Regions from separate parts of the Streptomyces sp. NPDC046727 genome, predicted to be linked through region 1. Evidence: riboswitches for the same ligand, from Rfam matches in the RefSeq annotation. Region 1 holds a riboswitch; each other region holds the start of a gene.
The links. A riboswitch is a leader RNA that binds a small molecule or an ion and turns the genes downstream of it on or off. The one in region 1 is predicted to bind cobalamin.
Positions count from the first base shown of each region.

Region 2: another riboswitch for cobalamin. It lies ahead of ABZ937_RS35495 (hypothetical protein); the one in region 1 lies ahead of ABZ937_RS37280 (prenyltransferase/squalene oxidase repeat-containing protein).
Region 3: another riboswitch for cobalamin. It lies ahead of ABZ937_RS35355 (cobalamin biosynthesis protein); the one in region 1 lies ahead of ABZ937_RS37280 (prenyltransferase/squalene oxidase repeat-containing protein).
Region 4: another riboswitch for cobalamin. It lies ahead of ABZ937_RS13795 (HoxN/HupN/NixA family nickel/cobalt transporter); the one in region 1 lies ahead of ABZ937_RS37280 (prenyltransferase/squalene oxidase repeat-containing protein).

Region 1 is NZ_JBEYYR010000046.1:10,452-14,653, forward strand. It holds gene ABZ937_RS37270 (energy-coupling factor transporter transmembrane component T) at 1-362, opposite strand, end outside; gene ABZ937_RS37275 (SCO2322 family protein) at 430-1,080, opposite strand; gene ABZ937_RS37280 (prenyltransferase/squalene oxidase repeat-containing protein) at 1,077-2,291, opposite strand; cobalamin riboswitch at 2,409-2,536, opposite strand; gene ABZ937_RS37285 (phosphotransferase) at 2,596-3,264, shown strand; gene ABZ937_RS37290 (hypothetical protein) at 3,309-4,202, opposite strand, start outside.
Region 2 is NZ_JBEYYR010000041.1:4,311-8,512, reverse strand. It holds gene ABZ937_RS35510 (CbtB-domain containing protein) at 1-127, opposite strand, end outside; cobalamin riboswitch at 164-307, opposite strand; gene ABZ937_RS35505 (enoyl-CoA hydratase/isomerase family protein) at 458-1,528, opposite strand; partial or broken gene ABZ937_RS35500 (acyl-CoA dehydrogenase family protein) at 1,525-1,635, opposite strand; gene ABZ937_RS35495 (hypothetical protein) at 1,689-2,072, opposite strand; cobalamin riboswitch at 2,145-2,268, opposite strand; gene sigJ (RNA polymerase sigma factor SigJ) at 2,426-3,340, shown strand; gene ABZ937_RS35485 (SDR family oxidoreductase) at 3,410-4,147, opposite strand.
Region 3 is NZ_JBEYYR010000040.1:65,567-69,768, reverse strand. It holds gene ABZ937_RS35360 (cobyric acid synthase) at 1-840, opposite strand, end outside; gene ABZ937_RS35355 (cobalamin biosynthesis protein) at 837-1,781, opposite strand; cobalamin riboswitch at 1,882-2,024, opposite strand; gene ABZ937_RS35350 (CU044_2847 family protein) at 2,249-2,593, shown strand; gene ABZ937_RS35345 (serine protease) at 2,574-4,202, shown strand, end outside.
Region 4 is NZ_JBEYYR010000009.1:115,151-119,352, forward strand. It holds gene ABZ937_RS13790 (nucleoside hydrolase) at 1-736, shown strand, start outside; gene ABZ937_RS13795 (HoxN/HupN/NixA family nickel/cobalt transporter) at 733-1,821, opposite strand; cobalamin riboswitch at 1,850-2,042, opposite strand; gene ABZ937_RS13800 (metalloregulator ArsR/SmtB family transcription factor) at 2,123-2,473, shown strand; gene ABZ937_RS13805 (glycoside hydrolase family 13 protein) at 2,541-4,187, shown strand; gene ABZ937_RS13810 (DUF4142 domain-containing protein) at 4,184-4,202, opposite strand, start outside.

The sequences.
Region 1 (4,202 bases):
GCGGCGAAGAGGACCGCCTCGGCGGTGACCTCGCCGCCCAGCCGGATGCCCTGCGCCCAGTGCGGGAGCGGGACTTCGGGAAGGGTGAGGAGGGTGTGCGTGCCCGGGATGGGGGAGCCGAGCGCCACCGCGAAGAGGACGCGGATGAGGAGGACGGCGAGGGCGAGTCTGACGAACGCGGTGTAGGAGCGGGCCCAGGGGGCGGGGGAGCGGTGCGTCGCCACGACATAGCCGGAGGCGGCTATGAGGAGGGCGAGGAGGAGCGGGTTGGTGGTGCGGGTGGCGGCCGTCCCGAGCCCGAGCGCCCAGAGCCACCAGGCACCGGGATGCACCGTGGCGCCATGAAGCCGACGGGACGGCAACTCCCCGGAGGCGCGGGGAGTTGCGCGACCGGCCACGGCGCATCCGCACGCGCAGGACGGCCCGCACTCACCCCGACTCATCGCGCCGCCGACGTGCCTGCCACACCGCCGCGCCCGCCAGCAGGGCGACCACTCCCGCACCGATCGGCAGCCCCAGGGAGGGGCCGCCATCGGTACCGCTGTCCGAACCGCTGTCCGTGCCGCTCCTCCCCTCGGCCGAGACCTGCTCCCCGCACCCCTTCACCGGATACCCGGCGATGGCGCACAGCAGGGCGTTGGTGTCGTACCGGAGCGGCTTGGCCACCGCGGCCAGCGCCTCCGCGGCGGTGGCGTCGGACGACACCTGCGCGCACGCGGTACGGCCCGCCGGCGGCTTCTCGCCGGACGGCGCGTCCGTACGGGTGCCGAAGTCGAGGACCAGCGCCACCCGCTTCATGCCGGACTTCGCGGGCGTACCCGCGCAGATCGCGGCGAAGTCCGCCGTACCCCGCGGCCGGCTCGCGTCCGCCGAGTCCGCGCTCACCGCGAACCGGAAGCCCTGGACCGCGCCGTCGTCGGGACGGACGGTCGACGGACCCTGGGTGGCGTACGTCCAGTAGTGGCCCGTGCGCTCCCAGAAGGACCAGTAGCGGTACCCGGTGGCACCGGCCTGCCCGGCGGAGCCGAGCAGCAGCAGCGCGGCGACCAGCACCGGCAGGGCACGGCGGACGGCGGTCACAGCTGGCGCTTCTTCCGGCCGCTGAGCAGGAAGCCGATGCCGATGCCGGCGACGAGCCCGACGCCGACGATCCACCAGACGCCGGTCCGGGAGTCCTCCTCCTTCTCCTTCGGCGCCGGCTTGTGCGTAGCGGCATCCATCTGCGGGGCGGGGCCCTGCGCGTTGAGGGCACGGACCAGGCTGGTGCCGCCGAAGTCGCCCGGCTGCTCCCCGATCGCGTGCGCGGCGAGGATGAGCTGGGCGTACGCGGCCGGGCCGCTCTGCTTCGCCCACGGGCCGGCGTTCTTCTCCAGCCAGGCGTACGCCTTCTTCGCCGGCTCGGTGCGGCCGTCCGCGGCGAGCGCGACGACGGCGTCGGCGGTGTTGCCGAAGTCGGGCTGGGCCTTGGCGCCGGGCAGCGTGGACTGCAGGTGGCCGGAGTGCGCCACGGCCGCCGCCAGGTAGGCGCCGGCGTTGTCGGCGACCTGGGTGCGGGTGGGGTGGCCGGCCTTGGCGCAGGCGTCGTTCGCCGGGGCCTTGCCGGACTCCGCCACGAACCCCTTGCCGAGCGCGCCCAGCACACCGGCCGCCGTCGCGTCCGCGTTGGCGAGCAGCTTGCCCTTCTTGTCCGGCTGGTAGGCGAGGGCGCCGCCGCCGTCCTGGGCGCAGGGCAGGGCGAGGGCGGACAGCGCGTCGTAGGGGGACTTGCCGGACGTGCGGACGTCGGCCGGGTCGGCGCCGGCCGCGGCCAGCGCGCCGATGACGACGGAGGTGGAGTTGGCGTCGCTGGCGCCGCCCGGGTAGTAGCTCCAGCCGCCGTCCTTGTTCTGCACGGACTTCAGCCAGTCCACGGCCTTGCCGACGGCACCGCCGCGTCCGCCGGTCGCGGCCAGCGCCTGGGCCGCGGCGGCCGTGCTGTTGGTGTCGGTCTTGAGCCGGTCGTCGCAGGCCTTGGCGGGGGTGGTGCGGAAGGCGGCGAAGGCGCCGTTCGCGCACTGCTGGCCGGTCAGCCAGTCCACGGCCTCGGCGGCCGGCCGGTAGCCGAGCGTCCGCTGGGCGAGCAGGGTCAGCGACTGCCGCCACACGCCGTCGTACGTCGGGTCCCCCTTGCCGTACAGCCCGGACGGGACCGTCACCTTCGGGGACGGGGACGCGTCGGCGGCCGTGGCGGGCGCGGCGGCGGCCAGCACGCCTACGGCGGCGAGAGCCGCGGCACTGCGGCGTACGTTCATGGTCGGCGACTGCCTCTCCTGCGGGGAGCCGGGCAGCGCACGGGTGACACCCCGGGCGGCTCGGCTCCGTAGACCTCGACGGTGCCGTGCGGGGCGGGCTGCCTGCGCACGTGAGCCGGTCAACGTCCCGTGCGGGGCAGTCCGGCTCACCGCTGTCCGGCGGCTCACGGTTGCGGGTCAGCGCCGGAATTGCACCGGCTTTACCCCGTACGGGTGTGATGACGACCCCGTCACTTTACCGGCCGCCCCGCGCGGGCCGGGGGGTGGCTGTGGGCACACGGGCGTGGTGACTAGGGTCACCGGCATGACGGGGACGGGGAGACTGCTCGGCTCGGGCCGCTCGGCCGACGTGTACGAGATCGACGACGCGTGGGTGCTGCGCCGGGACCGGGACGGCTGGGGGGACGCGGCGGCCGAGGCGGACGTGATGGCGTACGTGGGGCGGCACGGGTATCCGGTGCCCCGGGTACGGCCCTCCGGCTCGCGCACCGATCTGGTCCTGGAGCGGCTGTCCGGCCCGACGCTGCTGGGCGCCCTCGCGGCCGGCCGGACCGGGACGGCGGAGGCCGGCGCGCTGCTGGCCCGGCTGCTGCGCGAACTGCACGCCGTACCGGGGCGGAACGCGGCCCGTCCCGAGGCGCGCGTCCTGCATCTGGACCTTCATCGGGACAATGTGATGCTGACCGCGGACGGGCCGCGGGTCATCGACTGGTCCAACACGGAGGACGGGCACCCGGGCCTGGACTGGGGCATGTCGGCGGTGATCCTCGCTCAGGTCGCCGTCGGCGGCGAGGCGTTCGCCGGACCGGCCCGGGAGCTGCTCACCGCCCTGCTCGCCGACCCTTCCGGGGTGACGGAGGCGGGGCTGGCCGAGGCCCTGCGGCGCCGGTCCGCCAACCCGACCATGAGCCGGCGGGAGGTCGCCCTGCTGCCGGCGGCCGAGAAGCTGGTCCGGGGGCTGGTCTTCTCCTAGTTCCGGGCCGCTGGTCTTCCCCTAGCTCCGGGCCGCTGTTGGTCCTAGGCCGCGTACAGGTCCGCCGTCGGGGCCACTGTCGCGGTGAGGTGGCGGGCCATGCGGCGCAGGGTCTCCTCGCACTGGGCGGCGTCCTCGCCCGTCGCCACCCAGTGGGCGAGGCGGTCGGTGTCGTCCGCGTGCGGGGCCGCCGTCACCGGGTCGCCGGCCTGCCGGGTGAGGACCATGCGCTCGGCGGACGGCTCGTGTTCGACGGCGGGGTCCAGGTGCAGCTGGGTCAGGCGGCCGGTCACGGCGGGGTAGGCGAACTGGACGGCGGCGGCCCGCTGCCGGGTGGGGGTCAGCTCCGGGTGCCCGCCGGTGGCCAGGGCGACGGCGACCAGGGCGAGGTCGACACCGGTGGCCCGCTCCACCAGCAGCGGGATCAGGTCGCCGGGCAGATGCGGGGCCACGCCCAGCACGCGGGGGCCGCGGGCGGTCAGCCGCAGCGTGACCTGAGCGACCGTGTGGGTGAGGCCGAGGGCGCGGACCGTCCGCTCGACGCACTGGCGCAGGAACCGGTTGTGCAGCAGCCCGTCGTGGGCGTGGACGCCGTGCCGCAGCGGGCGGCGGGCGGGCGGCGGACCCGGCGTCGTACGGGTCAGCGCGACGATGCGGACCTCGTCGTCCAGGACGACGGTCTCGGCGGACACCAGCGGCCCCTCCCCGTCCTCGGGGTTCTGGGGCTCGGCCGTCGGCACGCTGTGCCGTCGCAGCAGCGCCGGTAACGCGACGGGGTCGGCGCAGGCCGCGGCCGTCTCGTCCGGCAGGCCCGGTAACCCCAGCCGGCCCGCGATCCGCGCGGCGGTGACCAGGTGCTCCCCGGACCAGGTCAGCACGCCCCCGACCGGACGCCCTGCCGCGTACCGCAGCACGGCGTCCGCCGTCTGGGTCTCCCG
Region 2 (4,202 bases), on a different contig from region 1:
CGACGAAGTAGAGCAGGACCAGCATCAGGATGCCGAAGAAGACCGCCCAGGGAGCTATCGCCTTCAGCGGCAGCTTGGCGGGGATGGCGGGAGTGGTGGCTGTCGGCTGGGCGACGGTCTGCGCCATGGCAGAACCTCCTCCGGGAGTTCGCGTCCCATGTCGGTGGTGCACAGGACGACGGCCACGGGTCTGACTCACGAGGAGCCCCTGGAGGCTCTCGCACACAGTGGCGCGACCGTGCCGGATTCCCACCGGCTTCCGTCTCGCCGTCGTCGATATCGGACAGACCGTACCGCGCGACCGGTGCACGGCCAAGACCGCGTCCACCAGCGTGATCTTCCTCTCGCACCGGGCGAACGGTCCTGGGCCGTGTGGGTCAGCGGTGGCGGAATTTCAGCGGTCGTTCGTCCGCGAGGGCGCCCATGTTCCCGACTCCGATGAATGCGGCAATCCTGCTCAGCGGGCCGGCGCGGTGCCGGGCCCGGCGAGCCCCAGTTCACGGTCGCCGAGCGGGGCGAAGAAGCGTTCCACGTCGGCGTCGGTGACCTCGGCGAGGGTCGCCGGCGACCAGCGCGGGTTGCGGTCCTTGTCGATGATCTGGGCCCGTACCCCCTCGACCAGGTCGGGGCTGCTCAGGGCGGCGCACGAGACGCGGTACTCCTGGTCGAGGACCCGCTCCAGCGGGCCGAGGCGCCGGGCGCGGCGGATCGCGGCCAGGGTGACCTTGAGCGCGGTGGGCGACTTGGCGAGCAGGGTCTCGGCCGCCTCCTTGGCGTCGGGGCTGCCGTGGCCGAGCAGCCGGTGGACGATCTCCTCGACCGTGCCGGCGGCGTAGCAGGCGTCGATCCACTCTCGCCGGTGGGCCAACTGCCCCTCGGTCGGCGGCTGCACATGGCGCGCGAGCGCGTCTCGTACGGGCATGTCGGCGAGGTCGTCCACGAAGTGCCCGAGGGCGGCGGAGGGTACGTAGTGGTCGGCGAGGCCGCACAGCAGGGCGTCTCCGGCGCCGATCTGCGCGCCGGTCAGCGCCAGGTGGGTGCCCAGTTCGCCGGGTGCCCGGCCGAGGAGCCAGGTGCCCCCGATGTCGGGGACGAAGCCGATGCCGGTCTCGGGCATGGCGATCCGGGACCGTTCCGTGACGACACGGACACTGCCGTGCGCGGAGACGCCGACGCCGCCGCCCATGACGATGCCGTCCATGACGGCGACGTACGGCTTGGGGTAGCGGGCGATGCGGGCGTTGAGGTGGTACTCGTCCCGCCAGAACGCGGCGGAGGCGCTGCCGTCGCCGTCGCGGGCGTCGTCGTGGACGGCACGGATGTCGCCGCCCGCGCACAGGCCGCGCTCCCCCGCCCCGGTGATGACCACGGTGTGCACGTCCGGGTCGCACTCCCACGCGGTCAGGGCCTCGGCGATCCGGCGGACCATGACATGGTTCAGGGCGTTGAGCGCCTGGGGCCGGTTGAGCGTGATGTACGCGGCCCGTCCCCTGGTGTCCAGCAGGACCGGTTCCTCGCTGCCGCTCATCCGAGTGCCTCCGTCGGGCCATGGGCCGCGATGACGCGCATGATCTCGTTGGTTCCTTCCAGGATGTGGTGCACCCGCAGGTCACGGACGATCTTCTCAATGCCGTACGCGCCGGGGTGGCCGCAGCCGTCGGCCGAACTCCTCCCGCTCGGTGCGGGCGTCAGGAATCCGTACGCCGCGGTGGCGTGAAGGCGTACAGGTCGAGGATGTCCGGCAGGGGCGCGACGCCGGGGCCACCGGCGCGCACCCAGCTGATGATGTCCTCGGTCGCGGCCGGGTCGTTGACGAGCCCCAGCCAGACCGGCCGCGCGCCGGCGGCCCGGGCGGCGGCGGACGGCTGTACGACGATGACGTTGGCCTGGTCGCACACGTCGAGGCAGTCGGAGATGCGCACGGGCACCTCCGCGCGCAGCCGTGCGGTCTGCGCCGCGTGATCGACCCCGATCACCTTGGGGCTGCCGCAGCAGCAGTCCCGGCACACGACGACCCGGCACGGCGCCGGACCGCTCCCCGGCACAGCCCCGGCCGGTGTCTCTTCCGTCAGCTTCTCGGGCACGCCGCGCCACTCCCCTCCCGGGGAGATCCGCCCCGGTGTCACGTGAGGAGGCGACCGCGTGAGTCTCCTGGCTCCCGGGTCACGGCTCGTGCCGCCTTCCCGCCCTGTTCGGGGGCGGTGGCCTGCCGGAACTCGCTCACCGGTCACAGTGGCGGGACCGCGCCGGATTCACACCGGCTTCCTCGGACCGCCGTCGCCTTATGTCGCCGGTCATCCTTTCATCACCGGCGCCGCACCGTCATCCGGCCCCGACTCGTGGCCGCCGCCGTATGCTCACAGCGAGCGGACCGCCCCGCACCGAGGCTCCGGCTGGACGGTCGATCTACGGAGGCATCGGCACGATGGACGAGCGACAACCGCTCACCGACGGCTCGCTGAGCGAAGCGGCGGATGTGTTCCAGCGGTTGCGTCCCCGGCTGTTCGGTATCGCCTACCGCGTCCTGGGCAGTGTGGCCGAGGCCGAGGACGTGGTACAGGACGTGTGGGTGCGCTGGCAGGGCGCGGACCGCGGTGCGGTGCTGGATTCCGCGGCGTTCCTGGCCAGGATCACCACGCGTCTGGCCATCAACGTGGCCCGGTCGGCGCGGGTCCGCCGGGAGGCGTACGTGGGGCCGTGGCTGCCGGAGCCGGTGGACACCAGTGTCGATCCGCAGGTCGGCGCGGAGCGCGGCGAGGCGCTGGAACTGGCCGTGCTGCTGGTCCTGGAGAAACTGAACCCCGTGGAGCGGGCGGCGTACGTGCTGCGGGAAGCGTTCGACTACGCGTACGACGAGATCGCGGGCATCCTCCAGCTGAGCCAGGCCAATACCCGGCAGATCGTCAGCCGTGCCCGCAAGCGGCTGTCCGCCGAGCGACGGGAGCGCGTCGACACGGCACAGCACCGGCGGCTGCTCGACGCGTTCGTCGCCGCCGCGCGGCACGGTGACGTCGCCGCGCTCGAAAGGGTGCTGTCGGCCGACGTCGTCGCCTACGCGGACGGCAACGGCATGCGCGGCGTGGCCCGGCTGGCGATCGTGGGCGCCGAGCGCGCGGCGCGGGTCACCGCCTTCAGCAAGAACTTCTTCCCCGGGGCCGAGTACACCGTGGTCGAGGCCAACGGCCTGCCCAGCCTGCTGCTCGTGCAGGACGGGGTGAGCGTCGCCCTGGTGAGCATCACGGTGGGCCCGGACGGCATCGACGGGCTCTACTGGGTGATCACCCCTGACAAGCTGCGGGCGTACGAGCGGTCCGCGCGCCGGATCGCCGGGCGTCCCTAGCGAAGGAAGGGCACCGCGTGAGCGTACGCGGTACCCCTGCCCTCGGTCGGTCCGGACGGTCGGCGCCGGTCAGTTCCGCTTGAGCCAGTCCTCGTAGCGGGTGGCCGCGACATGCACGGTGTCGTCGCCGGTCAGCACGTCGGGCATGCCCGCGAACAGGCCGGCGGTCTCGTCCGTGACGACCGTACGGCCGTCCGGCTTGGCTTCCAGCGTGAGCTCGGCGAGCCGGTCGAGTCCGTACACCTCGGGTCCCGCGATGTTGCGGATGCCGTTCGTCGGTTCGCCCTGGGCCGCTTCGGCGACGGCGGCGGCGACATCGGCGGAGGCGATCGGACGCAGCCGCAGGGACGGCAGGCGCACCTCCTTGCCCACGGTGGACATGTCCATCACCGGAGCGATGAACTCGAAGAACTGGGTGGCGCGCACGAGGCTGTAGGGCACGCCGCTGCCGCGCACGGCCTCCTCCTGGGCGACCTTGGCCCGGTAGTAGCCGTAGTCGGGCACCTGGTCGACGCCGACGATGGAGAGCGCGACGTGATGGCGGACGCCCGCCTCCTTCTCGGCCGCGAACAGGTGCTGGGCCGAGCGGGTGAAGAAGTCCAGCGCCGGCTCGGTCTCGAAGGACGGGGAGTTCGACACGTCCACGACCACGTCCGCGCCCTCGACCGCCTGGGCCAGGCCCTCGCCGGTGAGGGCATTGACTCCCCTGGAGGGAGCGGCGGGCACGGCCTCGTGGCCCTTGTCGCGCACCAGCGCGACCACCTGTGAGCCGATGAGCCCCGTACCGCCGATCACCACGATCTTCATCACTGTCTCCGTCAGCCGATTCGCTTCCGACGGACACCGGCGACACCCGCCGGGC
Region 3 (4,202 bases), on a different contig from region 1:
CAGCGCGTCCACGTCGGTGAAGTTGGACATGAGCGGGACCGCGCACACGGCGACCCGCAGCACGTCCTCGCCGACGGGCGGGGCGACGGTGGACTCCCGGACGGTCCCGCGCAGCGACACGCGCAGTCCGTCCTCCTCGTCGATGCCGAGCCCGTGCCGGAACGGGAGGACACCATAGGTGTGCCGCCCGGTCAGCCCGTGCAGCATGTCCAACCCCGGCTCCAGCAGGCTGACATCCCCGCGGAACTTGTTCACCAGGAAACCGGCGACCAGCTCCTGGTCCTCGGGCGAGAGCAGGGCGACGGTCCCGAAGAAGGAGGCGAACACGCCCCCGCGGTCGATGTCGCCGACGACCAGCACGGGCAGCCGCGCGTTCCTGGCGATGCCCATGTTGACGATGTCGGTGCGCCGCAGGTTGATCTCGGCCGGGCTCCCCGCCCCCTCACAGATCACCGCGTCATACGTGCCCCGCAACTCGGCCAGGCAGTCCAGCACCGTGCCGAGGAGCTGCTGCTGACGCCCGCCGTGGTACCCGCGCGCGCTCAGCTCGCCCACCGGCTTGCCCAGCAGCACCACCTGGCTGCTCTGCTCGCCGCCCGGCTTGAGCAGCACGGGGTTCATGAGCGCGGTCGGCTCGACCCGGCAGGCCTGCGCCTGCATCGCCTGAGCCCGCCCGATCTCGGCGCCCTCGCGCGTCACGAACGAGTTGAGCGACATGTTCTGCGCCTTGAACGGCGCGACCTTCACGCCCTGGCGTACCAGCCAGCGGCAGATGCCGGCCGTGACGACGCTCTTGCCGGCGTCGGAGGTGGTGCCGGCGACGAGGAGACCACCGTTCACTTCCCACGTCCTTTCAGGAGTGCGCGCGCGGCGACCGTGGTGCCGAGGGCGAGGAGGCCGACGCGGCGGGAGAGCCGTACGGCCCGGTCGATGTCGGTGACCCGGACCGGCCGGCCGGCGGCGCCGTTGAGCACGGGGCGGTGCTCGACCCGGCCGCCGTAGGAGAGGGTTCCGCCGAGGCGTACGCCGAGGGCGCCCGCGAAGGAGGCCTCCACGGGCCCGGCGTTGGGGCTCGGGTGCTTGCGTGCGTCGGCCTTCCAGGCGCGCAGGGCGCCCCGGGCATCGGGTCCGGCCGCGGCGGCGAGGACGGCGGTCAGCCGGGCCCCCGGCCAGCCGGCGACGTCGTCGAGGCGGGCGGAGGCCCAGCCGTAGCGCCGGTGGCGGGGCGACTTGTGGCCCACCATGGCGTCCAGGGTGTTGACCGCGCGGAACCCGAGGAGCCCCGGCACCCCGGCCACGGCGCCCCACACCAGCGCGCCCACGACGGCGTCGGAGGTGTTCTCGGCGACCGACTCGACCACGGCCCGGGCGATGCCGTCGGCGTCCAGCGCCTGCGGGTCCCGGCCGCACAGATGGGGCAGCCGGGCCCGGGCGGCCTCGACGTCCCCGGCCTCCAGCGCGCGCCCGACGGCGCGGGCCTCCCGGGCGAGCGACGTGCCGCCCACGACCGCCCAGGTGGCGGCGGCGGTCAGCGCGACGGAGGCGGCAGGCAAGGGGCGTACGGCGCGTACGGCCAGCGCGCCGAGAGCGACGGCGCCACCGGCGCACACGGCGGTGTGCAGCGCGCCCCAGCCGCGGTGGTCGTGCCACAACGCGCCTTCCACGGCTCCGGCCGCCCGGCCGAACGCGGCGACCGGATGCCCGCGGCGCGGATCGCCGAGGAGCAGGTCGCCCAGGACGCCGGCGGCGGCGCCGTACGCGTACGTGCGATCGGCACCCATCGGCTCAGCCGGCCGTGGGCACAGGAACGGGCCTGGTACGGGTCCTCGATGGGCAGCCGAGCATGGCGATATGTGTCCTCACTCAGGGTGTCCGCGCCCTGGTTCGACGTGAATCGGCGGTGAGAGTTCCTGGCTCCCGGGGGTTCTTCCCCGGTGACAGTGGCGGGACCGCGCCGGATTCGCACCGGCTTCCTCTCCTGCCGCCGTACATGGCCTGGGCAGTCCACCACGCCCCCGGAACGGCCGTCAACTTGCCTTTGACCTGGGATGCCGGACTGTGCTGAGGCCCACACCGCTAGCACGCCGGACGCCGCCGGACGGCCGGATCGCGGTGAATTCCCCTCGCGCGGACGGCATTCACCGCTCCCGCTTGTACTCACGCACCGTGAGCATCTGCAATAGCGCGTACGACTCATACGGGGCGCAACGGACGCGGGAGGGGACGCACAGTGGCGTATGTGGGCGAGATGCTGCTGGACGACGGCCAGATCGTGCTGTTGGAGGTGGCGGGCGAGGGCCCGGCGGGCGTGCAGCGGGTCTCGCGCGGCGGCGCGATGGCCGGGGCGGCCGAGACCCTCCAGCAGGCACTGACCCGGGTCCGCCCGGCACTCGGCGCGCTCGTCACCGAGGCCCGCACACTGGCGAGACCGCCCGAGTCCGTCACCGTCGAGTTCGGCATCACGGTGAGCGCCGAGGCCGGGGTGGTGGTGGCGCGCGGATCGACCGAGGCGCACTTCACGGTGAGCATGCAGTGGTCGAACACGGATCCGTCGGACATTCCGGGGCAGCGTGATGGCGAAAGCCGCTCCTGACGACGAACTCCCGCGCGGCATCGCACGCTTCTGGAGCGAGGACGGCCGGGTCACCGGCACCGGCTTCCTGGTCGCGGAACGCACGCTGTGCACCTGCGCGCACGTCGTCGCGAGCGCGCTCGGCGGCGACGAGTCGGCCACGACACCCCCCACGGCCCCGGTGTCCGTCGACTTCCCGCTGCTGCACCCGCCGTCCGCGCGCCGCACGGCGACCGTCACCCACTGGCGTCCGGTCACGGCGGACGGCGGCGGCGACATCGCCCTGCTGACCCTGGCGGAGACCGTCCCGGGCACGGCACCGGTCCGCTTCGCGGGCGGCACCGGCATGTGGGGCCACCCGTTCCGCGTCCTCGGCTTCCCGCACCGCACGGACGACCACGGGGTATGGGTGCGCGGCCGGCTCCGCGCCCCGGTCGGCAAGGGCTGGACGTCCATGGAGGCGGCGCCCGGATCCCCCTCGATCGCCCGGGGGTTCAGCGGATCGCCGGTGTGGGACACCGTGCAGGGCGGGGTGGTCGGCATGACCGTCGCCATGGAGCTGGGTGCCCCGGCGGCGACGGCGTACCTGATCCCGGCCGCCCTGCTGCTCGGCCTGGACCCCGACCTGCGTCCCTCCCCCTTCCGGGGCCTGGAGCCCTTCCGCGAACAGGACGCCCACGTCTTCTTCGCCCGCCGCGCGGACAGCGCCCGCATCGCCGACGCCGTCCGCACCCACCCCTTCGTGCCGGTGGCCGGAGCCTCCGGGGTCGGCAAGTCGTCCCTGGTGCGTGCCGGGGTGCTGCCCCTGCTCCGGTCGGCCGGCCACACGGTCACGGACTTCGCCGGGCAACCGGACACCGACCCGATCCGCACCCTCGCGGCCGCCCTGGCCGGCCAGTTCCCCGCCGCCCGCGACCTGGCCCGGGAACTCACCGGCGGCGACCGCGGCCGGACGGCGGTGCTGCTCGGCGCCCGCGTCCTGGAGCACGCCGGTACGGCCGGACACGTCGTCCTCCTGGACCAGTTCGAGGAGACCGTGGGCGCCCGCCCCGCCGACGCCCGCGCCCTCCTGGACGTCCTGCTGCCGATGACACGGGCCTGCCACCCGGAGGGCCGCCGCTTCCGGGTCCTGGCCACCCTGCGCTCGGCGTCCCTGGAGGAACTCGTCATGGGCGGCCGGGCCGAGGCCCTCAGCGGCACGGTCCAGATGATCGCGCCGATGACCCCGGCCCAGCTGGACGAGGTGGTGCGCCTGCCCGTCGCCGCCGTCCCCGGAGTGGAGTTCGAACCCGGCCTGGCCGAACGGATCGTCACGGACGCGGGCGGCGAGCCGGGCGCGCTGCCCCTGGTGGAGTTCGCCCTGGCGGAACTCTGGGAACGGCAGGCGCACGGCCGCCTCACGCACGCCGGGTACCGCGAGATCGGCGGGGTGGAGGGCGCGCTCGCCCGGTACGCGGACCAGCAGCTGACGCAGGTGTGCAAGGGGCCGGGCGGGGTGGACGAGGCGGTGGCCCGCCGCTTGTTCGAACGCCTCGCGCGGCCGGTGAAGGGCAAGGAGTACGCCCGGGTGGCGCGCGCCTTCGACCAGCTTCCGGACGAACTGCGCGCCGCCGCCCAGGCCTTGGCCGCG
Region 4 (4,202 bases), on a different contig from region 1:
GCCCGCCCGCTCCGCCCCCGTGCACGGCGCCGACGGCATGGGCGACCTGGGCCTGCCCGCGCCGTCCCGCACCCCGGCGGACGTCGACGCCGTCACGCTCCTGCACCGCGAGATCCTCGCCTCCCCGCGCCCGGTCACCCTGATCCCGACGGCACCCCTGACGAACATCGCCCTGCTCCTGCGCACCCACCCGGAGGTGACCCGGAACATCGAGCGGATCGTGTTCATGGGCGGGGCGGTGGAGATCGGGAACGCCACGCCGGTCGCGGAGTTCAACGTCTGGCACGACCCCGAGGCCGCGGCGATCCTGCTCACGGCCGGGGTGCCGATCACGATGTACGGCCTGGACGTCTTCCGGCAGGTCGTCGTGGACAGCGCCGAGGTGCACCGGCTGCGCGCGAGCAGTGAGCCCGGCACCCGCCTGGCCGGCGAACTCCTCGCCCACCGGCCGGCCCACCAGGGCGAGCCGCCGGAGGCCGAGGAGGCGGGCGGCCTCGGCGACGCGGGCGCGGTGTGCGCGGTCGCCGACCCGCACGGCATCACCACCCGCCTCCTGCCGGTCGAGGTCTCCCTCGCCCCCGGCCCGACCCGCGGCCAGACCATCGTCGACCGCCGGCCCCGCCTGGGCGAGTCCGAGATCCACGAGGGCGGCCGCGAACGGGCGCTGGTGGACGTCGCGTTGGAGGTCAACGCCGACCGGTACGTCAAGCTCTACCTGGAGACCGTGGAACGCTAGTCGGCAGGGGCGGCGGGGGCGGGGGCCGACCAGCGCTCCTCCACCCGGGCCAGCCGCCAGTACGCCAGCGCCGCCGCCCATACCACCACGAACAGGCCGACGATGAGATAGCCGACGTTGTCGAGATCGAGCCCGGCCACCCAGCCGGTGACCGGGTCGCTGAGGCCGAACTTCTCGTGGACCACGCCGACCAGCTCGATCGTGCCGATGAAGAAGGCGACCGCGATGGACAGGCCGGTGATGGCGAGGTTGTAGAAGACCTTGCGGACGGGATTCGAGAACGCCCACTGGTAGGCGAAGTTCATGAACGTGCCGTCGAGGGTGTCGAACAGGCTCATCCCGGCGGCGAAGAGCAGGGGCAGGCAGAGCACCGCGTACCAGGGCAGGCCCGCCGCCGCGCCCGAGCCCGCCATCACCATCAGCGTGACTTCGGTGGCCGTGTCGAAGCCGAGGCCGAAGAGGAAGCCGAGCGGGTACATCTGCCCGGGCCGCGAGACGGACTGGGTGAGCCGGCCGAGGACCCGGTTCATGAACCCGCGCGAGTCGAGGCGCTGTTCGAGCTCCTTCTCGTCGTACGCACCGGCACGCATCGCGCGGAAGACCTTCAGGATGCCCACCAGGGCGACCAGGTTCAGGGCGGCGATGAGATACAGGAACGTCCCGGAGACCGTCGTACCGAGAAAGCCCAGCACCTGGTGGGTGCTGGACCCCTCGTTCATCACCTTCCCGGCCAGCGAGGTGCCGCCCGCGATCAGCAGCGCCAGCAGCACCACCACGCTGGAATGGCCGAGCGCGAACCAGAACCCCACCGACACCGGCCGCTTCCCGTCGGCCATCAGCTTGCGGGTGGTGTTGTCGATCGCGGCGATGTGATCGGCGTCGAAGGCGTGCCGCATGCCGAGGGTGTAGGCGGTGACACCGAGCCCGACCCCGAAGACATCGCTGCCCACCTTGTAGTGCTCGGGCGCGACGAGGAGGAACAGGATCCCGAAGGCGACGACATGCAGAGCGACGATCACCGCCAGCAGCCCCACCGTCTTGACGGTGTCCTCGCGTCGCCAGCGGAAAGAAGCTGCGTCAGCCATCGGTTTCATGCTCCAGCACCTCGTGGATCACTTCATGAGCTGCCGTGGCCGGTCTCCTGGCTTACGGGTACGCACATCCGCCGCTCCTGCCTTCCCGGCCGCCCTGCGACGCCCAGTGGCTGCCCCTCGCGGGACGCGGAACGGGGACTCCCCGATCACAGTGGCGAGGGCCGCGTCGACCTTGCATCGACTTCCCGAACACCACGGCCCGCCCACCGTAGAGGGGCACGCGGTTTCCTGCATAGCTGCGCACCCGCGCAGGTATGCAAGATCACAAAAGCGCGCCTGCGAGGATGACGGCATGCATCTCGTGCCTGCCGACCGAGCCGACCGGCGCACCATCGACGGTCACCGGGTGTGCGAGGCGATCGCCGCCATCGGTGACGCGGACCGCCTGCGCGCCTGGGCCGACCGCTTCTCCCTGCTGGCCGACGCCAACCGGCTCGCGCTGCTGCTCGCCCTGCACCGCACCGGACCGCTCGCCGTCTCCGACCTCGCGATCGCCACGGGCATGAACGACCCCGCCGTCTCCCAGGCGCTGCGGCTGCTGCGGGCGGCCGGGGTGGTGGCGGGGGAGAAGGAGGGGCGCGTGGTGCGGTACCGGGTGGTGGACGCGGAGGTGCGGGGACTGCTGGAGCACTGCGGCGACTGAACCGGACGGCTGTTCGGTCACCCGGACGGACGTTTCCGGTTCCCGGTGGTGTGGACAGATTCCGTGCATGGCAGACCTTTCGTCCAGGGACCCCGACTGGTGGCGGCAGGCCGTCATCTACCAGGTCTATCCACGCAGCTTCGCCGACGCCGACGGTGACGGGCTCGGTGATCTCAGGGGCGTCACCGAGCGGCTGGACCATCTCGCCACGCTCGGGGTGGACGCCCTGTGGCTGAGCCCCTTCTACCCCTCCGAACTCGCCGACGGCGGCTACGACGTGGCCGACCACCGGGACGTCGACCCGCGCCTCGGCACCCTGGACGACTTCGACGCCCTGGTCGCCGAGGCGCACCGGCTCGGTCTGAAGGTCGTCGTGGACGTCGTACCGAATCACACCTCGCATCTGCACCCCTGGTTCCAGGAGGCGCTGCGCGCCGGACCCGGGTCCGCCGCCCGGGAGCGCTACGTCTTCCGTCCCGGCAAGGGTGCGCGCGGTGAACTCCCGCCCAGTGACTGGCAGTCGGTCTTCGGCGGCAGCGCCTGGCGGCGGGTCCCGGACGGGGACTGGTACCTGCACCTCTTCGCCCCCGAACAGCCCGATCTGAACTGGGACAACGAGGAGGTCCGCGCCGACTTCCGCACCACCCTGCGCTTCTGGGCCGACCGGGGCGTCGACGGCTTCCGCGTCGACGTCGCCCACGGCCTGGCCAAGGACCTCACCGAGCCGCTGCGGGACGTCGGCGGCATCGGCGCGACCGGCGAGGACGCGCTGCCGCGGGTGGAGCCGGGCAGCCACCCGTACTGGGACCGCGACGAGGTCCATGAGATCTACCGGGACTGGAGGAAGGTCTTCGACGCCTACCGCCCGCCGCGCACCGCCGTCGCCGAGGCCTGGGTCCCGGGCGCCCGACGCGCTCTGTACGCCCGCCCCGACGAACTCGGCCAGGCCTTCAACTTCGAGTATCTGGAGGCGCGCTGGGACGCCGAGGAGTTGCGGGACGTCATCACCGGGTCGCTGGCCACGGCCCGGTCCGCCGGGGCCTCCGCGACCTGGGTGCTGTCCAACCACGACGTCGTACGGCACGCCTCCCGGCTGATGCTGCCGCCCGGCACCGACCCGGCGGCCTGGCTGCTGTCCGGCGGCAGCGCGCCCGCGGTCGACCCGGCGGCCGGTGTGCGCCGGGCCCGGGCGGCGACCCTGCTGATGCTGGCCCTGCCCGGCTCGGCCTACCTCTACCAGGGCGAGGAACTCGGCCTGCCCGAGGTCGCCGATTTGCCCACCGAGGTGCTCCAGGACCCGATCTGGGAGCAGACCGGGCATGTCCGCAAGGGCCGCGACGGCTGCCGGGTGCCGCTGCCCTGGATGACGACCGGACCCTCGTACGGCTTCGGGCCCGGGGCCGGCTGGCTGCCGCAGCCGGCGTCCTTCGCGGCCCTCGCCGTCGAGGCGCAGGCCGGCGCCGAGGGCAGCACGCTGGAGCTGTACCGCACGGCCCTGCGGCTGCGCCGCAAGCTGCTGGAGGGCGAGACGCTGGCCTGGACGCCGGGCACGGCCGCCGGTGTGCTGGACTTCCGCCGCACCGGGGCCTGGCGGAACGTCACCAACCTCGGCACCGGACCGGTACCGCTCCCACCCGGCGAGGTCCTGCTGAGCAGCACACCCCTGCCGAAGGGGAGCACCCTGCCGCCGGACACCACGGTGTGGCTGGCCTAACCCCCGGTCGGGCTC